Regions from separate parts of the Marinobacter sp. 1-3A genome, predicted to be linked through region 1. Evidence: predicted binding sites of a transcription regulator. Region 1 holds the regulator's gene; the other holds the start of a gene.
What was found. The regulator FliA, encoded in region 1, starts transcription of late flagellar genes. The targets are predictions, from matches to a motif close to CTAAAGTTTNNNNNNNNNNNGCCGNTAA.

Region 1 (3,790 bases):
ATTGGCAGCCTGACCTGTCATTTGAACAACGTACGCCAGTCTGTCGGATGCGTCTGTCATCAAAGACAGCACCTCTTTTTGTTCCTGGCTGCGCGGATCAATCTGGAAGTTGCGGATTGCCTCATGAAGCGTTCGTGTCAAACGGCCAACTTCACGATAAAGGCTCTGATCCCTGACTTCGCTTAACTCATTAATCAGGTTCATCGCTCGGGCATAATCGCCGCCTTCCACACTTTGGGCGAGCTCTGCTGCCTGGTGCCGGAGCTTTTCGGTCACTTCTGGCTCAAGATCCCGATGGATCTTTTTTTTATCGCTCATACGCCCCATCCAATTTCCGGTTACTGAATTCGTTCAAAAATCTTCTCGATTTTTTCTTTTAGAACGGCAGCAGTGAACGGTTTTACTACGTACCCATTCACGCCAGCCTGAGCCGCTGCAACAATCTGGTCGCGCTTGGCTTCGGCGGTAACCATCAAAACAGGAAGGGTTTTCAGGTTTTCATCTGCCCGCACTGCCTTCAACAGATCAAAGCCAGACATTCCCGGCATGTTCCAATCTGTCACAAGGAAGTCGTACTTACCGCTTTTCAACATAGGCAAAGCTGTATTTCCGTCGTCCGCTTCATCGGTGTTGGTGAAGCCAAGATCACGGAGCAGGTTTTTGATGATCCGTCGCATTGTGGAGAAATCATCCACAATGAGAATTTTCATATTTTTGTCCAAAGGGACCTCCAGTTATTAAGACCCGGAATTCGTTTTGACCTTTGCGCTTAAAGTGTAGCAGGCCGCTGATTTAACCATGTATTGTCTGATCTTTATCGCGCTTGTAAAGCATCGGTTACCAAATACTACACTTCATCAGAACCCTGAAGTCTCAAGCCACGCCTAGCTGTGTTCCTCAAGGCGCCACTCGGAAAGTCTTCCACGCAATCTCAACGCGGCCTGACTGTGAATCTGACTGACCCTGCTTTCGCTGACTCCCAAAACAGCGCCAATCTCTTTGAGGTTCAGTTCCTCCGTGTAATACAGGCTCAGTACAAGCTTTTCCCGCTCCGGAAGCAGCTCAATCTCCGCCGCAAGGCTGCTGCGGAAAGAATCAGATGTGAGATCATCCAACGGATTATCCCGGGCCTCTGTTTCTTCTATCGGCAGCTCACCGGATTCATTGAGCTCATCAAGACTAAAAAGCCGTCCGCTGTTAGCATCGGCCAGAGTGGCATGATATTCGGAAAGAGACATATCGAGCTCTTCCGCCACTTCAAAGTCCTGGGCTTCACGGCCCTCCCGGTCTTCTACTTCCTTGATTGCACGGGCAACCCGACGAGCGTTTCGGTGAACAGAGCGCGGCACCCAGTCGCCTTTGCGGATTTCATCCACCATAGACCCTCGGATGCGAATTCCGGCATAGGTTTCAAAGGTTGCGCCCTTGGTTGAACTATAGCGCTGGGCGGCCTCCAGCAACCCGATCATACCCGCCTGCATAAGGTCGTCGAGCTGCACCGAGGCCGGTAGCCGCGCTAAAAGATGAAGTGCGATTTTCTTTACCAGGGGGGCGTGAGTCTCTATGAGGTCCGAGGGACTTTTCACACCAGCCTGATGATAAATTCCCAGGTTTTTCGCCAATGTCATGCATCCGGTTTTATTTTTTACGGGATCCGTTTCAGACTTCGACGAGCCGCTCCACAAAAAATTCCAGGTGTCCGCGGGGTGATGAAGGCAGTGGCCAGCTTTCTACCTTGTCAGCCAGTGCCTTGATCGCAAGCGACGCTTTGGCTCGAGGGTATGCATCCAGCACGGCTTTCTGGCGCTGAACGGCTTTCTTCACAGCTTCGTCGTAAGGCACCATACCCACATATTGTAGTGCCACATCGAGAAATCGTTCGGTTACCCGGGTTATTTTTTCAAACAAATGGCGGCCTTCCTGCTCACTGCTCACCTGATTGGCGAGAATGCGGAAGCGGTTGGTACCGTAATCACGGTTCATCAGTTTAATCAGGGCGTAAGCATCTGTGATGGATGTGGGCTCATCGCACACCACCAGCAACAGCTCTTGCGAGGCCCGCAAAAAGCTCACAACAGACTCGGAAATACCGGCCGCCGTATCGATAATCAGCACATCAATTTGATCGCCCAACTCGCTGAATGCGTTAATCAGGCCGGCATGCTCCATGGGGCTGAGCTGGGTCATGCGCTGGGTTCCGGAAGATGCCGGAACGATTTTAATCCCGCCCGGACCATTTACCAGAACGTCTCTGAGGTCACACTCTCCTGCCAACACGTCCTGCAAGGTACGATTGGCGGTTACCCCGAGCAGCACATCAAGATTCCCCAGGCCAAGATCGGCATCAAGCAGCACAACGCGCCTGCCTTTTTGCGCCAGAGCGATGCCAAGATTAACTGAAATGTTACTCTTGCCGACCCCGCCCTTGCCGCCGGAAACCGCGATCACCTGTACCGGATGTGCTTTGCTCATACTGTTTATAATCTCTCGCCAGGATTAACCGGATATGGTTCATAACCGGATACAACTCAGATTTTCACAGCCTCATGCGATTTCCCGCGGGCGCTCTGTATCAGGCATTTTCTCTGCCGCCGCCTGTTGCTGAAGCATTTTCAGACGCTCGACTCCCAAGCGTACGAGCGGAACGGCTTCAGCATGATGCAGATCCCCCGGGATCTTTTGCCCATCAGTGTAGTAGGCAACCGGCAGCCCGGTTTCCATCACAAAGCCCAAAGATTCGCCCAGAGTCAGGGCTTCGTCAATCTTCGTCATCACGCAGCCTGTAAGACCTGCCATCTTATAGCAATGCCAGACGGATTTCATAATACGCGGCTGGCTGGTTGCCGAAACAACCAGGTGCGTCCGGATGCTGTGATGGCTACGGGCCAATTCTGCCAATTGTTCCTGATAGCCTCTGTCTGTACTGGTTAGCCCAGCCGTATCGATCAGCACCAGGTGCCGGTCTGAGAGCTCATCAAGAATATCATCAAGGGTGTTGCTTTCATCCACCACGCGCACCGGCACATTCAGTATACGACCAAACACGAAAAGCTGTTCATGGGCCGCAACCCGGTACCGGTCTGTCGTGACCAGTGCAATAGAATCGGCGCCGTGTTTCAACACATATCGCGCTGCCAGTTTGCCGATGGTGGTAGTCTTGCCCGAACCTGTAGGGCCAACCAGTGCATATACACCCCCTTCATCAAGCCACTCCTGATTGGGAGTACGCACGCCCGCAACAAGCATTTTCAGGGACTGTTTCCAACCATCTTCCAGCTTGCCACCTTTATGGCGGCGGGAGAGCGAGCTCGCCAGATCATTACCAAGACCAAATTCCTGGAGCCGCTCTGCAAGACGCTGCTGGACCGCGTTGATGCCGGGCTTCTCCGGCTCACCACGCTGGCCACTCATCAGATCCCGCAAGGAGTTTATTTCTGCACGCATGCGGGCGAGCTCATCAGAATAATTTTCGTTACCAGCGCTTTGAGAGACTGGCTCTGCAAAATCTTCACTCGCGGCCCGGTGCAACTCTGCAAAGGATGCATCAGCGTAACCCTGCCCCCTTGCAGCTCGGTTTTCACGCACGTCGCGAATACGGGAGCGAGAGCGACTCAGCTCATCCTCCAGCCGACGATGACGTTCTGCCTGCATCTCTGCAAGGCGGGCTCCGTTAGTGGCCTCACTGGCCTCTGCGCCCAAGCTCTGGCGCGCCATATTTTCGTCGTAGTCCAACGCGGTTACGATCTCAATGCCGCCGTCTACACGGCGATTGGAAAGGATGACAGCATCT
Region 2 (3,790 bases), on a different contig from region 1:
TAACGAAAAACTGGGAAGTGGCAGAATCGGGAGCATTCGTCCTTGCCATAGCAACAGTGCCACGTAGATTAGGCAGTGTTGGGGAGGCTTCGTTTCTGATGGGTGAATGGGTGTCCTTACGGGTCATGTCTTTTGTAAACCCGCCGCCCTGAATCATGAATCCCGGTATAACCCGGTGGAAAATTGTGCCGTCAAAAAAACCTTCACGGGCATACTGCAGAAAATTTTCTACGGTTTCCGGAGCTACGTCTGGGCGAAGTTGCAATTCGATAGCACCCTGGTTGGTCAGGATGCGCACTTTTGGCAATTCCTGGTTTGCACTATCTGCATTGGTCTGGGCGCTTGCATTAAGTGTAACCAGCGACAGGCCAAGAAACATAAGTACGACCTGGATCACAATGCTCAAGGGTTTTACCAAATTTGTCATTACCGGGATCTCGCTTAGTGTAGTCGTGAGTGAATTTCCTGTAATAATCAGGGAAGTTAATCAGTGCTCTGATCTTAACAGATATGTTTGATTTTACGGGATACACGTCTGAGCAGAATGTGCGGTTATCAGCTAATATTTTGGTACTAATTAAGTAGTAACTTACTCACCGGGCCGGGTTGTACGGTAATCACTGCGGGAAATGGGAGAGGCTTAGTGAGATTCCATAAAGGGTTTGAGGAAAAGTCACGACTCGGGCGGTTGCTGGTTAATCGTGGTTATTTGTCAGAGAGCCAGGTTGAGGAGGGGCTCAGACTACAGCGTGAGAGCGGTATACGGCTGGGTGAGGTGTTCATCACGGCAGGCTGGATAACCGAGAAAGAACTCGGCCGTGTGTTGAAGCACCAGTCCCGTTATCGTAGCGCTGCCGCAATGGTCACCATGGCAACACTACCATTTCAGCCTTTGGTTACATTTGCAGCGAGTAATAACGCCAATGCCGCTCAGGTGGCAGAAGCCGGTCAGCTATTTGATGCGGCTGGAATGTCGCCGCTGACAGAGGATGAGCTGTCGGCAGTTGCGGGACAAGGCAACAGCTCTTTGTTTGATCGGGTTGATATTGTCAGCAGTATGGCTGGCGGCTCTGGTTCCGACGAGGGTGCCGGCCAAGTGGAGCCGGATGTCATAGAAGGCATGAAGCTCACAGCCAATGTGTTTTTCCCGGTACTTAATGTTCTGGATTCAGACCTTACGATCACCGGAGTTCATTATCGTGAAGGGGAGCCACGTTACACGGTGGCAGAGAATGGCCGGGTATCCATGGCATTCCCTGAGCGAATTGAGGAGATCCGCATGGACAACATTCGGGTCAGGGGTGGGGGTAGCCCATCCATGGGCAACGTCAGTATTCAGGACATCAGCTTTCACCCCGATTCCAGAATGACTATCTATACGAGATAATCAGGCGCTGGCAAGCACAGTTCGGCTTGATACGGTTGTTTGCTGGCCCTTTGCACCATATAGTTTTTGCTGGCCTGAGGCGCCCCGGAATATGTCTGTAAGCCGGGTAAGGCGTTTTTGAAGATGGTTTATGATACGCCCGTTATTCTCATTGAGAACATGGCATTCCCGAAGCTTTGAATCGGCTTCTTGCCAAAGGGCGTAAAGCTCATCAAGTCCGGCACTGCGAATAAAGCGGGAGGGGTCGCCAGAGTCTGGTCGAAACCCCATTGCCACAAGCGTGCGGATTTTTTGCTTGGCACGTTCTCGAATTTCCCCCAAGACCGCGTTTTTTTCTCGCGTCAGAGTATCGAGTGCTTTTGTATCAGAGCCGGACAGGCAAGTTTTTTCGTTCTTCAGGATATCCGCCAAGGTTTCAAGCTGACGGATATCCAGCGAAAGGAGATTCTTCAGATCATCAATTGCAGCCATGATTTACTCACCCAAAAATGCTTTCATCCATATCAAGCATTTTTTGGGCCAGTTTTTCTGCATCAATTTTATAGGTGCCGTTTTCCAAGGCTGAACGAATTTGCTCGATTCGCTCGTCATCCATTTCAGGATAATCCCCCAGCTTTTGCTCCAGCTGCTTGAGGTTTCGGGCCTGGCTGCTCAGGTTTACGTTTTCGCCGCGGGCACTCTGAGCCTTGGCATTTGCCTGCTCGGGGGCTGCTTGCTTGGCGCTCTGAGCATTAGCGGACTTGTCGGCCGTGGTTCTCTGGGTGTTGACCTGGCCTTGGCCAATTCCATTTAAGTCAACTGACATATCAATACCTGCTTTACGGTGACGCCACACATGTTGTGGGCTGACTCTGGTTTATATCCACTTAACGGCTAGTGGCTGGCATACTTTAGGGGCAAATTATCAAATCTTGTTAACATTTTGTCACAAACCTGATCCCGCCTTGGGCGGGGTGCTCCGCCGGCATGTTTTTGCCGCCGGAAGGGGGTTGCCGTGAGCATGTCACATCGGCACTTCAACATGCCCGGGAGCGGTTACATTCGCCTTTACCGTGCGGGCTGAGCCAAGGTTTTCCACAAGTACTTGCTCACCCACCGACGCACTGGCCAGAGCCTTACCGCGGGAGCGCACTGAAAAGGGCCCCCGGCGGGCGGTAATAATAACATGATCGCCGCGGCTGACAGCGATTGGTGCGTCCAGAAGATCAGGAGTGAGTACCGAGCCGGCGTTTACGGGCCGGCGTATAATCATGCCCTCAATCATCTGTGAATCAGTTATTATTCCCCGTCGGCTGGCGTTAAGCACAACATCGCGGGTTTCAAGCATGTTGCCTGTTACGCGTTCACCTCTTCCGAGCGGGCGGGCAGCGACCAGGGCAGGGCCACTGATGGATACCGTGGTCGTTACAAACATTCGCCACGGGCGATCGCCGGCGCAAGCTATCTGAACTGACGGGTGTTCACTTTTCCATGGATCACCTGTGAACTCTATATCCAGATCGTCAGAGCAGGCGGCTAATGCAAGCCTGTTGTCAATGTTGCCGGTCTCAAAGGCAACTTTGTAGCCTCTTTCGGTCTGGGTTGCGGCAAAGGTCTCAAGGAATGCTGCTGTTGCTTCGCGAATCTCGTCGGCGGTTGTTCTTGCCTGCACTTGGTTGGCGAATGTCGCTGCGAGCATGATCCATACTAAAAGCTGGGTGCGCATATCTGCTGGTTTGTCCTATGCTGTCAGTAATACGGCAAATGCTACTGAAAATACCTAAGGATTGCGGCGTTCTGGCCGTTAAACAGGCCTGACCGCTTTCAGGCGACGTTATCGCGTCGTCCTGACAACTTAACGTAATAGAAAGCAAAATGTATGCCGGTGCTAATTACTGGATAGAAAGCAAAATGTATGCCGGTGCTAATTACTGGCCAGGGGAGACTGCGATGGCAGGGGTATTGGATAGTGTAAATCAGCGCACGCAGCTGGTCGGACAAAACCGTCTTGAGCTCCTGCTTTTCCGTTTACGTGGGCGTCAGATATACGGCATCAATGTCTTTAAGGTGAAGGAAGTGCTGCAGTGCCCCAAGCTGTATTCCATGCCTAACAGCCGTGCGGTGGTTCGTGGTGTGGCACATACTCGGGGTGAAACCATTCCGGTTATTGATCTGAGTATGGCTATTGGCCTGCCGGGTATTCCTCAGGAGGAGTTGCCCAATAGTTTTGTGATCATCACTGAGTACAACCGAAAGACCCAGGGTTTTTTGGTTACGGGCGTCGATCGGATCCTGAATATGAATTGGGAAGACATTCTTCCTCCTCCTAAGGGGGCGGGTAAGGATATCTATCTTACAGCTGTCACTAAAATTGATGACAAGTTGGCGGAAATCATAGATGTAGAGAAGATTCTTTCCGAAGTT

Region 2: a site for FliA is predicted at 2,254-2,281, ahead of flgM (flagellar biosynthesis anti-sigma factor FlgM). Genes of this name have one in related genera too.

What each region holds. Positions count from the first base shown of each region.
Region 1 covers NZ_VCGZ01000001.1:565,714-569,503, forward strand. The annotation lists gene FE848_RS02520 (protein phosphatase CheZ) at 1-318, opposite strand, end outside; gene cheY (chemotaxis response regulator CheY) at 339-722, opposite strand; gene FE848_RS02530 (RNA polymerase sigma factor FliA) at 885-1,628, opposite strand; gene FE848_RS02535 (MinD/ParA family protein) at 1,660-2,472, opposite strand; gene flhF (flagellar biosynthesis protein FlhF) at 2,545-3,790, opposite strand, start outside.
Region 2 covers NZ_VCGZ01000012.1:6,220-10,009, reverse strand. The annotation lists gene FE848_RS16460 (peptidylprolyl isomerase) at 1-427, opposite strand, end outside; gene FE848_RS16455 (pilus assembly protein PilB) at 644-1,387, shown strand; gene FE848_RS16450 (flagella synthesis protein FlgN) at 1,388-1,858, opposite strand; gene flgM (flagellar biosynthesis anti-sigma factor FlgM) at 1,866-2,192, opposite strand; gene flgA (flagellar basal body P-ring formation chaperone FlgA) at 2,391-3,092, opposite strand; gene FE848_RS16435 (chemotaxis protein CheV) at 3,317-3,790, shown strand, end outside.